One region of the Geminicoccus roseus DSM 18922 genome, then DNA from elsewhere that is predicted to be linked to it. Evidence: riboswitches for the same ligand, from Rfam matches in the RefSeq annotation. Region 1 holds a riboswitch; the other holds the start of a gene.

Region 1 (4,252 bases):
TGGTGGTGCCGCTCCTGATGGTGGCCGCGCCGGTGGGGCTGGTGCTGCTCCAGCCGGATCTGGGCACCGCCATCACCCTGGTCTCGGTGGGCGGCACCCTGTTCTTCGCCGCCGGGGTGCGCTGGTGGAAGTTCGCCCTGGTGATCGCGCTGGCGCTGGGGACCCTGCCGGTCGGCTGGGGGATGATGCACGACTACCAGCGCCAGCGGGTGATAACCTTCCTGAACCCGGAACAGGACCCGCTGGGCTCGGGCTACCACATCATCCAGTCCAAAATCGCCCTTGGTTCCGGCGGCTTTTGGGGCAAGGGCTACCTGCACGGCTCGCAGGCGCAGCTGAACTACCTGCCGGAGAAGCATACCGACTTCGCCTTCACCACCTTGGCCGAGGAGACCGGGTTCGTCGGCGCCACCTCGACGCTCGCCCTGTTCCTGGCGGTGGTGCTGCTGGGCATCCATGCGGCGACCCGGGCGCGCAGCCAGTTCGCCCGCCTGGTGATCGTCGGGCTCAGCATGAACTTCACGGTCTACGTGGTGATCAACACCGCGATGGTGATGGGGCTGATCCCGGTGGTGGGCATCCCGTTGCCGCTGGTGAGCTATGGCGGCACCGCCATGCTCACCGTGCTCCTGGGCTTCGGCATTCTCCTGTCCGCCGACGTCCACCGCGAGACCGTCATCCAGCGCTTCCCCCGGCACTGACCGCATCCGCCGCCAGCCGGGATTTTCTTCGGTCTGGCTGGTGATCATGCAATTCACCGGCAGATCCTGGTATTACTTTCAACTTTATTGACATCTTTCCGGAAAAATACCTATTCCTCGATCATTCCATGAAGCCTGGCCGTCCAGTTCCGGGGACGGCCGCGGCGGGCGGGAAAGAGGAACATCATGAAGCTGAAGCGCTCGTTCGCCGCCGCCCTCGTGCTGGCCGGCACCTTCCTGCTGGCCGCCGCTCCGTCGGTCGCTGCGGCCGAGCCGGCCACTTCCTGCGGCGGCTCCTACGGCATCAACAAGAAGTTCTGGCAGACCAGGTCGCCCAGCCTGGTCTCGGTGCTGGGGCACCTGCCGGCGGACAAGCGCAAGGTCTCGGGCAACATCCTGTCCCTGGACTATGGCCGCGACGCGAGCGGCAAGCTCATCCACCAGTACGAGTTCGATCGGCACTGGCGCCACATCTTCGGCACCAGCACCACGACGGGCTATGGCGAGAAGCTCCAGGGCGCCTGGGCGCCGGCGGCGAGCACCAGCTGGGGCGCTCCCGCCAAGATCAACCGGCGCAACCTCTCCGAATGCGTCGTCGACGGCACCGACCCCGCCATCTGCCTGGGCATCCCCAGCGGCGGCATCAACGTTTCCTCGCTTGGCCACCACAGCACTTGGTCGATCATCGATCCCGCCAGCCTGAAGGGCAGCGCCGGCAGCAAGGTGTGCATCACCTACGACGTGATGTTCTCCAGCAATTTCGACTTCAGGGCAATCGACGGCAAGCTGCCCGGCCTGACCGACGCCTTCAACGTGCCGGCCCCGCCGGACCATCTGTGCGCCGGCGCCACCCGCATCACCAACGACGGCTCGGTGTTCGCCACGCGGCTGGGCTTCACCGATGCCGGCGCGCCTTCCACGGTGGCCGCCCTCAAGCTCGGCAACAACTTCAAGAACGACATGTTCAGCTATGACTGCACCGCCGACGGGAACAGCACGAGCAACGAATACCTCACCCAGATGCATGCCTATGACCCGAGCGGCGACACCCAGCTGATCCAGCGCGGGGTCTGGTACCGGTTCGAGCACGAGCTGATCCTGAACCCAAAATTTGATTCCTCGCCCGGCACCCGCTCGGGCGCGGCCAGCCGGATCTGGCTGTACCGCGGCAGCGACAACCAGCTCCTGCGCACCTTCGGGCGGGAGGACAGCTTCACCTTCGACGCCAACCATGACGGGATCGCCGAGAGCTACCCGCTCATGCCGCGCAACAGCCGCAGCCAGCGCACGGCCGGCCTGTTCCTGTCGGTGCAGCAGGGTGGCAACCTGCGCGGCCCGGGTCCCTGGGAGCTGGACCACGTGATCGCCCTGCGCGACTTCCGGCTCTACCTGAACTGATCCGCCCGGCCGGTGCCGCGCCGGCCAAGTCGAAACATCATTCCCAAACCCTTCGCCATCACCTATCCAGGGCGCCGTCCAAGGGGAGTCCCGTCAAGGGGCTGAGAGGCCATCGGCACATCCGGTGCAGCATGGCGACCCTTCGAACCTGATCCAGTTCACACTGGCGAAGGGATGGGAACTGCATGGCGACCCTTTCCAGATCTCCCGTTCTCCCTGCCGTTGCGCCCGGCGAGCGCCCGCGCACCGGCCCGGCCGTCACCCTCGAGGTCGTCGATCTCCGCTATGACGGCCGCACCCTGCTGCGTGACCTGCGCCTGGAGCTGCCGGCCGGGCAATGGACCTGCCTGCTGGGCCCGTCCGGGGTCGGCAAGACCACGCTCCTGCGCCTGATCGCGGGGCTGGAGGAGGGCGGGCGGGTCCGGATCGACGGGCACGGGCGGGCGGGAAGCATCGCCCTGATGGCGCAGCAGGACCTGCTGCTGCCCTGGCTCAGCGTGCGCGACAACGTGCTGCTCGGCCACCGCCTCCGCGGGGCCTCCCGGGGCGAATTCGCCGAGCTTGCCGCGCGCGCCGATGCCCTGCTGGAGAGGGTTGGCCTGGCCGGGCGGGGACAGGCCGCTCCCGCCACCCTGTCTGGGGGCATGCGCCAGCGGGTGGCCCTGGCCCGCACCCTGATGGAGCAGCGCCCGGTGGTCCTGATGGACGAGCCGTTCTCGGCCCTGGACGCGATCACCCGCCACCGCCTGCAGGACCTGGCCGCCGAGCTGCTGGAGGGCCGCACCGTCCTGCTGGTCACCCACCAGCCCACCGAGGCCCTGCGCCTGTCCGACCGGATCTGGGTGCTGTCCGGCCGGCCGGCCAGGCTGCAGGGGCCGATCCTGCCCAAGGGGCCCGCCCCGCGCGATCCCTCCGATCCGGCCTTGGCAAGGCTGCAGGCCGAACTCCTGGCCGAACTGCTGGCGTCCGCCCGTGCCACGGAGGCGGCGTGAACGTCCTGCGCCCGCTGGTCACCGCCGGCGGCATCCTCGGCCTCTGGCAGCTGGGGGTCTGGGCCAGTGGGGTGCCGCCCTACATGCTGCCGGGCCCGGTGGCGGTCGCCACGGTCGCCTGGCAGCGCCGCGACCTGCTGGCCGTCCATGCCGGCACCACCCTCACCGAGATCGTGCTGGGCTTCGGCCTTGGCAGCCTGATCGGAATGCTGGCGGCCCTGCTCCTGGTGCTGTCCGCGCCAGCGCGGCGCTGGCTGATGCCGGTCCTGGTGATCAGCCAGGCCCTGCCGGTGTTCGCCCTGGCACCGTTGCTGGTGCTCTGGCTGGGCTATGGCCTGGTGTCCAAGGTCGCGATGGCGATCCTGATCATCTTCTTCCCGGTCACGCTCGCCTTCTTCGACGGGCTGCGCCGCACCGAGACCGGCTGGCTGGAATTGGCCCGGGTCATGGATGCCGGGTCCCTGGCGGTGCTCTGGCAGGTCCGGGTCCCGGCTTCCCTGCCGGCCCTGGCGTCCGGCCTGCGGGTCGCCGCCGCCGTGGCGCCGATCGGGGCGGTGGTCGGCGAATGGGTCGGCTCGTCCGGCGGGCTGGGCTTTTTGATGCTGCAGGCCAATGCCCGGATGCAGGTCGACGTGATGTTCGCCGCCCTGGTGGTCCTGGCGGCGATGGCGGTGGGGCTTTGGTGGCTGGTCGACCGGACCATGGCGCGCCTGGTCCGCTGGCAGCCCGACACCTACGAGAACAACCGATAAACTGGAGGCGCACGCCGTGCTTCGCATCTCGATCCTGGCGCTCACCCTGCTGATGGCGGCGCTGCCGGCCCGGGCCGCCGACAAGCTCACCGTGCTCTTGGACTGGTACGTCAATCCCGATCACGGGCCCCTGGTGGTCGCCAAGGAGAAGGGCTTCTTCGCCGCGGAGGATCTGGAGGTCGAGCTGATCGCTCCGTCCGACCCGAACGACCCTCCCAAGCTGGTCGCGGCCGGCCAGGCCGACATTGCGGTCAGCTACCAGCCGCAGCTGCACCTGCAGGTCGCCGCCGGGCTGCCGCTGGTCCGGATCGGTACCCTGGTCGACACGCCGCTCAACACCCTGCTGGTGCTGGAGGACAGCCCGGTCCAGAGCATCGCCGACCTGAAGGGCCGCAAGGTCGGCTTCTCG
Region 2 (4,252 bases), 4.4 Mb from region 1:
CAGGTGGGCACGTGCCGCCTCGCCCAGCGCCTCTAGCCGTTCACGCGCGGCTTCGGCACTGGTCAGGCTTACGAAGGTAGTCTTGCCGCGGGCGGCATCCAGCCCGGCATCCTTGCCGGTGAGCGCCTTGTCGCCCTCGACGTCCAGGAGGTCGTCGGTGATCTGGAACGCCAGGCCCAGGCAGCGCGCCCAGCCCGCGACATGCTCGCGCAGTTCCGGGGACGCGCCGGCGATGACCGCACCGGCATCGGCCGAGAACGCGATCATCGCACCGGTCTTCAGCTGCTCCATCCGCTCCAGGCCCGCCAGGTCCGGCGGCGTTTGTTCGCCCTCCAGGTCGAGCATCTGCCCGCCGCACATGCCGGCCAGACCGGCTGCCTGGGCCAGCCCCGCCACCAGCGCCACCTTCGCCTCCGCGCTCAGATAGGGGTCGCCGGCGATCCAGCCGAACGCCGCCGCCTGCAGGGCGTCGCCCGCCAGGATGGCGGTGGCCTGGTCGAAGGCCAAGTGGCAGGTCGGTCGGCCGCGGCGCAGCGAGGCGTCGTCCATGGCCGGCAGGTCGTCGTGGATCAGCGAGTAGGCATGCAGCACCTCGGCCGAGGCAGCGGTGGTTTCCCAGCTCAGCGCCTTGGGATCGGCGGCCAGGGTCTGCGCCACCGCCCGCACCAGCGCTGCCCGCAGCCGCTTGCCGCCTCCCAGCGCCGCATAGCGCATCGCCTCGGCGAGCCTGGGTGCGGCATGCTGGGCCGGGTCGCCCAGCAGCCGGTCGATCTCGGCCTCGACGATCTTGGCGGTCTCTTCCAGGAATGGCTTGAACAAGGCGGCCGCCGATCAGCGCGCAGGATCGAAGGGTTCGACCCGCGGCTCGCCCGCGGCGTTCACCGACAGCTTCTCGACCCGCATCTGCGCGTCCGCCAGCTTCTGCCGGCACAGTTCCTTCAACGCGGTGCCGCGCTCATAGGCCGAGATCGCCTCGTCCAGGTCGAGCTGGCCCCGCTCCAGTTCCTGAACCAGCTTCTCCAACTCGCTCAAGGCTGCCTCGAAGCTCATGTCTTTGGTGTCGATGTCGCTCACCGGGCCGTTTTCTCCTGCTTGGCGCGCTCTTCGCCGGCCAGCGCCCGAAGATGTGCCACCACGCTCGTCTCGAGCGCGTCCACGTCGTAGCCGCCTTCGAGCACCGAGACCACCCGCCCCTGCGCATGTCGCTCGGCGACCGCCACCAGTTCGCTGGTGATCCAGGCGAAATCCTCCTCCACCAAAGCGAGATTGGCCAGGGGGTCGGCGCGGTGCGCGTCGAACCCGGCGGAGATGAACAGCAGTTCCGGCCGGAACCGCTCCAGCGCCGGCAGCACCTGCGCCTCCACCGCCTGGCGGAAGCCCTCCCCGTCGGTGCCCGGCGGCAGCGGCACGTTCAGGACGTTGCCGTGCGCGCCCCGCTCCGAGGCGGCACCGGTGCCGGGATAGAGCGGCCACTGGTGGGTCGAGACATAGAGGGTTTGCGGGTCGTCCCAGAAGATCTCCTGGGTGCCGTTGCCATGATGGACGTCGAAGTCCACGATCGCGATCCGCCCGATCCCATGCGCAGCCCTGGCATGGGCGGCGCCCACCGCCACGCTGTCGAACAGGCAGAACCCCATCGCCTTGTCGCTCTCGGCATGGTGGCCGGGCGGGCGCATGGCGGCAAACGCCCGGCTTGCCTCCCCCGCCAGCACCGCGTCCACGCCGGCCACCGCCCCGCCGGCCGCACGCAGCACCGCCTCGCGGCTGCCGGGCGAGACCACCGTGTCCGGATCGAGCCGGACCAGGCCCTCGTTCGGCATCGCTGCCAGCGTTGCCTCGACATAGGCCTGTCGGTGCACCCGCAGGATCTGCTCGACCGTGGCCGGCGGGGCCTCCCGGCGGACCAACCAGGCGTCCTCGATCGACCGGAGCGCCGCTATCACCGCGTCATGGCGCGCCGGGCGCTCGGGATGGCCTGGGCCGGTGTCGTGGCCGCGGGCGGAATCATGGGTGAAGACCAGGACGTTCACGTCGAGACGGCTCCCTCGGCTACGATCGGGTTGGGCCTGCGCCAGCCAACCCCAGCGCCGATCCATGCCCGAGGTTGACATCGGTCGGGAAGCCCCCATCCTCAACCCCGCCACGGGGTGTTCGCCGAGGATGGCGGACTGAGATCAAACCCATCGAACCTGATCTGGGTCATGCCAGCGAAGGGAGGCCAATGACGTCGTCCGACCGGATCGGACGGGTGCTCGACGCGATCCGGACGCGTCGCCCGCTCGTCCACAACATCACGAACTACGTGGTGATGAACTCGACCGCCAACGCCCTGCTGGCCGTGGGCGCCTCGCCGGCCATGGTCCATGCGGCCGAGGAGGTCGAGGAGTTCGTCGGCATCGCCGACGCCCTGGTCGTGAACATTGGCACGCTCTCAACCCCCTGGATCACGGCCATGGAACTGGCCGCCGCCCGGGCGCTAGCGCTTGGCAAGCCCTGGGTCCTGGACCCGGTCGGCGCCGGCGCCACCCGGCTGCGCACCGATACCGGCCGCGCGCTTCTGGCCCATCGCCCGAGCCTGATCCGTGGCAACGGCTCGGAGATCATGGCGCTGGCCGGCGCCGGTGCCGCCACCCGGGGCGTCGACAGCACCGCCGGCAGCGACCTGGCCCTGGACGCCGCCCGGCGCCTGGCCGGCGAGACCGGGGCCGTGGTGGTGGTCACCGGCGCCACCGACCATGTCACCGATGGCCGCCAGACGCTGTCCTGCGCTAACGGCGACGCCCGGATGACCCGCGTCACCGGGCTCGGCTGCAGCTTGAGCGCGCTCACCGCCGCCTGCCTGGCGGTCGAACCCGACCGGCTCCTGGCGGGCCTCGCCGCCTGCGCGATCCTGGGCGTGGCCGGGGAGATCGCCGCCGACACCAGCAACGGCCCGGGCTCCCTCCAGGTCGCGATCCTCGACCGGCTGGCAGGCCTCGATCCCGTCACCCTCGGGGTCCGGGCGCGCCTGTCATGAGCCGCAACGTCGATCTAGGCCTCTATCTGGTGCTGGACGCCGCGACCACCCCGCCCACCTCCTTCCCGGCGCTCGCCGAGGCCGCGGTCCAGGGCGGTGCCATGATCGTGCAGGTCCGCGACAAGACCGCCAGCGCCCAGGCCCTGATCCGCACGGTCCGCGCGGTGCGGGCGCGCCTGGCCGGCTCGCCGGTGCCGGTGATCGTCAACGACCGGGTCGACGTGGCGGTCGCTGCAGGTGCCGATGGCGCCCATGTCGGCCAGGACGACCTGCCGCCGGCCGCCGCCCGGGCGATCCTGGGCAAGGACCGGATCCTCGGCCTGTCGGTGACCAGCGAGGCCGAGATCGAGACCGTCGATCCGGCGGTGGTCGACCATGTTGGCCTGGGCCCCCTGTTCGCCACCGCCACCAAGCCCGACGCGGCTCCGCCGCTTGGCGTGGAGCGCTTCCAGGCGATCCGCTCCCGGCTGAAGCTGCCGGTGGTCGCCATTGGCGGCATCGGCATGGACAGTGCGGAGAGCGCCGTGTTCGCCGGAGCCGACGGCGTCGCCGTGGTCAGCGCGATCGCCCGCTCCTCCGACCCCAGGGCTGCCGCCAGGGCTCTTTCCACCCTCGTCGCCCGCGCGCGCCAAGCCCGCGGCAGGTACTGACCATGATCCACAACATCCTGACGATCGCCGGTTCCGATCCCAGCGGCGGAGCCGGCATCCAGGCCGACCTGAAGAGCTTTGCGGCGCTGGGCGCCTATGGCTGCGCGGTGCTGAGCGCGCTCACCGCGCAGAACACCCGGCGCGTAGACGGCGTCCACCTGGTCCCGCCGGAGTTTGTCGCCCAGCAGATCGACACCCTGTTCGCTGACGTCCGGATCGACGCTGTCAAGGTCGGCATGGTTGCCACCGCCGAGCTGGCCACCGTGATCGCCGACCGTCTCCAGGTCCATGGCGCCCAGAACCTGGTGGTCGACCCGGTCATGGTCGCCAAGGGCGGCGACCGCCTGCTGGCCGAGGAAGCGGTGGGCGCGGTGCGGACCAGGCTCGCCCCGATCGCCGCGGTGCTGACCCCGAACCTGCCCGAGGCCGCGGTGCTGACCGGCCTGCCGGAGCCGCGCGATCTCGCCGGCATGCGTGGTCTCCTGCCGGCCCTGCTGGCGCTCGGACCAAAGGCGGTGGTGCTGAAAGGCGGTCATCTCGGGACAGAGGACGCACCCGATCTGTTCGCCGACGGCGAGCGGGTCGT

Evidence for each region. A riboswitch is a leader RNA that binds a small molecule or an ion and turns the genes downstream of it on or off. The one in region 1 is predicted to bind thiamine pyrophosphate.
Region 2: it holds a riboswitch for thiamine pyrophosphate, as region 1 does, so the genes downstream of both, thiM (hydroxyethylthiazole kinase) here and GEMRO_RS27205 (ABC transporter ATP-binding protein) in region 1, are expected to answer to the same signal.

The regions. Positions count from the first base shown of each region.
Region 1 is NZ_KE386572.1:366,362-370,613, reverse strand. Features, by position in the region: gene rodA (rod shape-determining protein RodA) at 1-701, shown strand, start outside; gene GEMRO_RS0103125 (hypothetical protein) at 888-2,099, shown strand; TPP riboswitch at 2,171-2,291, shown strand; gene GEMRO_RS27205 (ABC transporter ATP-binding protein) at 2,285-3,091, shown strand; gene GEMRO_RS0103115 (ABC transporter permease) at 3,088-3,843, shown strand; gene GEMRO_RS0103110 (ABC transporter substrate-binding protein) at 3,896-4,252, shown strand, end outside.
Region 2 is NZ_KE386572.1:4,732,684-4,736,935, forward strand. Features, by position in the region: gene GEMRO_RS0123360 (polyprenyl synthetase family protein) at 1-819, opposite strand, end outside; gene GEMRO_RS0123365 (exodeoxyribonuclease VII small subunit) at 832-1,074, opposite strand; gene GEMRO_RS0123370 (histone deacetylase family protein) at 1,071-2,030, opposite strand; TPP riboswitch at 2,134-2,233, shown strand; gene thiM (hydroxyethylthiazole kinase) at 2,222-3,016, shown strand; gene thiE (thiamine phosphate synthase) at 3,013-3,666, shown strand; gene thiD (bifunctional hydroxymethylpyrimidine kinase/phosphomethylpyrimidine kinase) at 3,669-4,252, shown strand, end outside.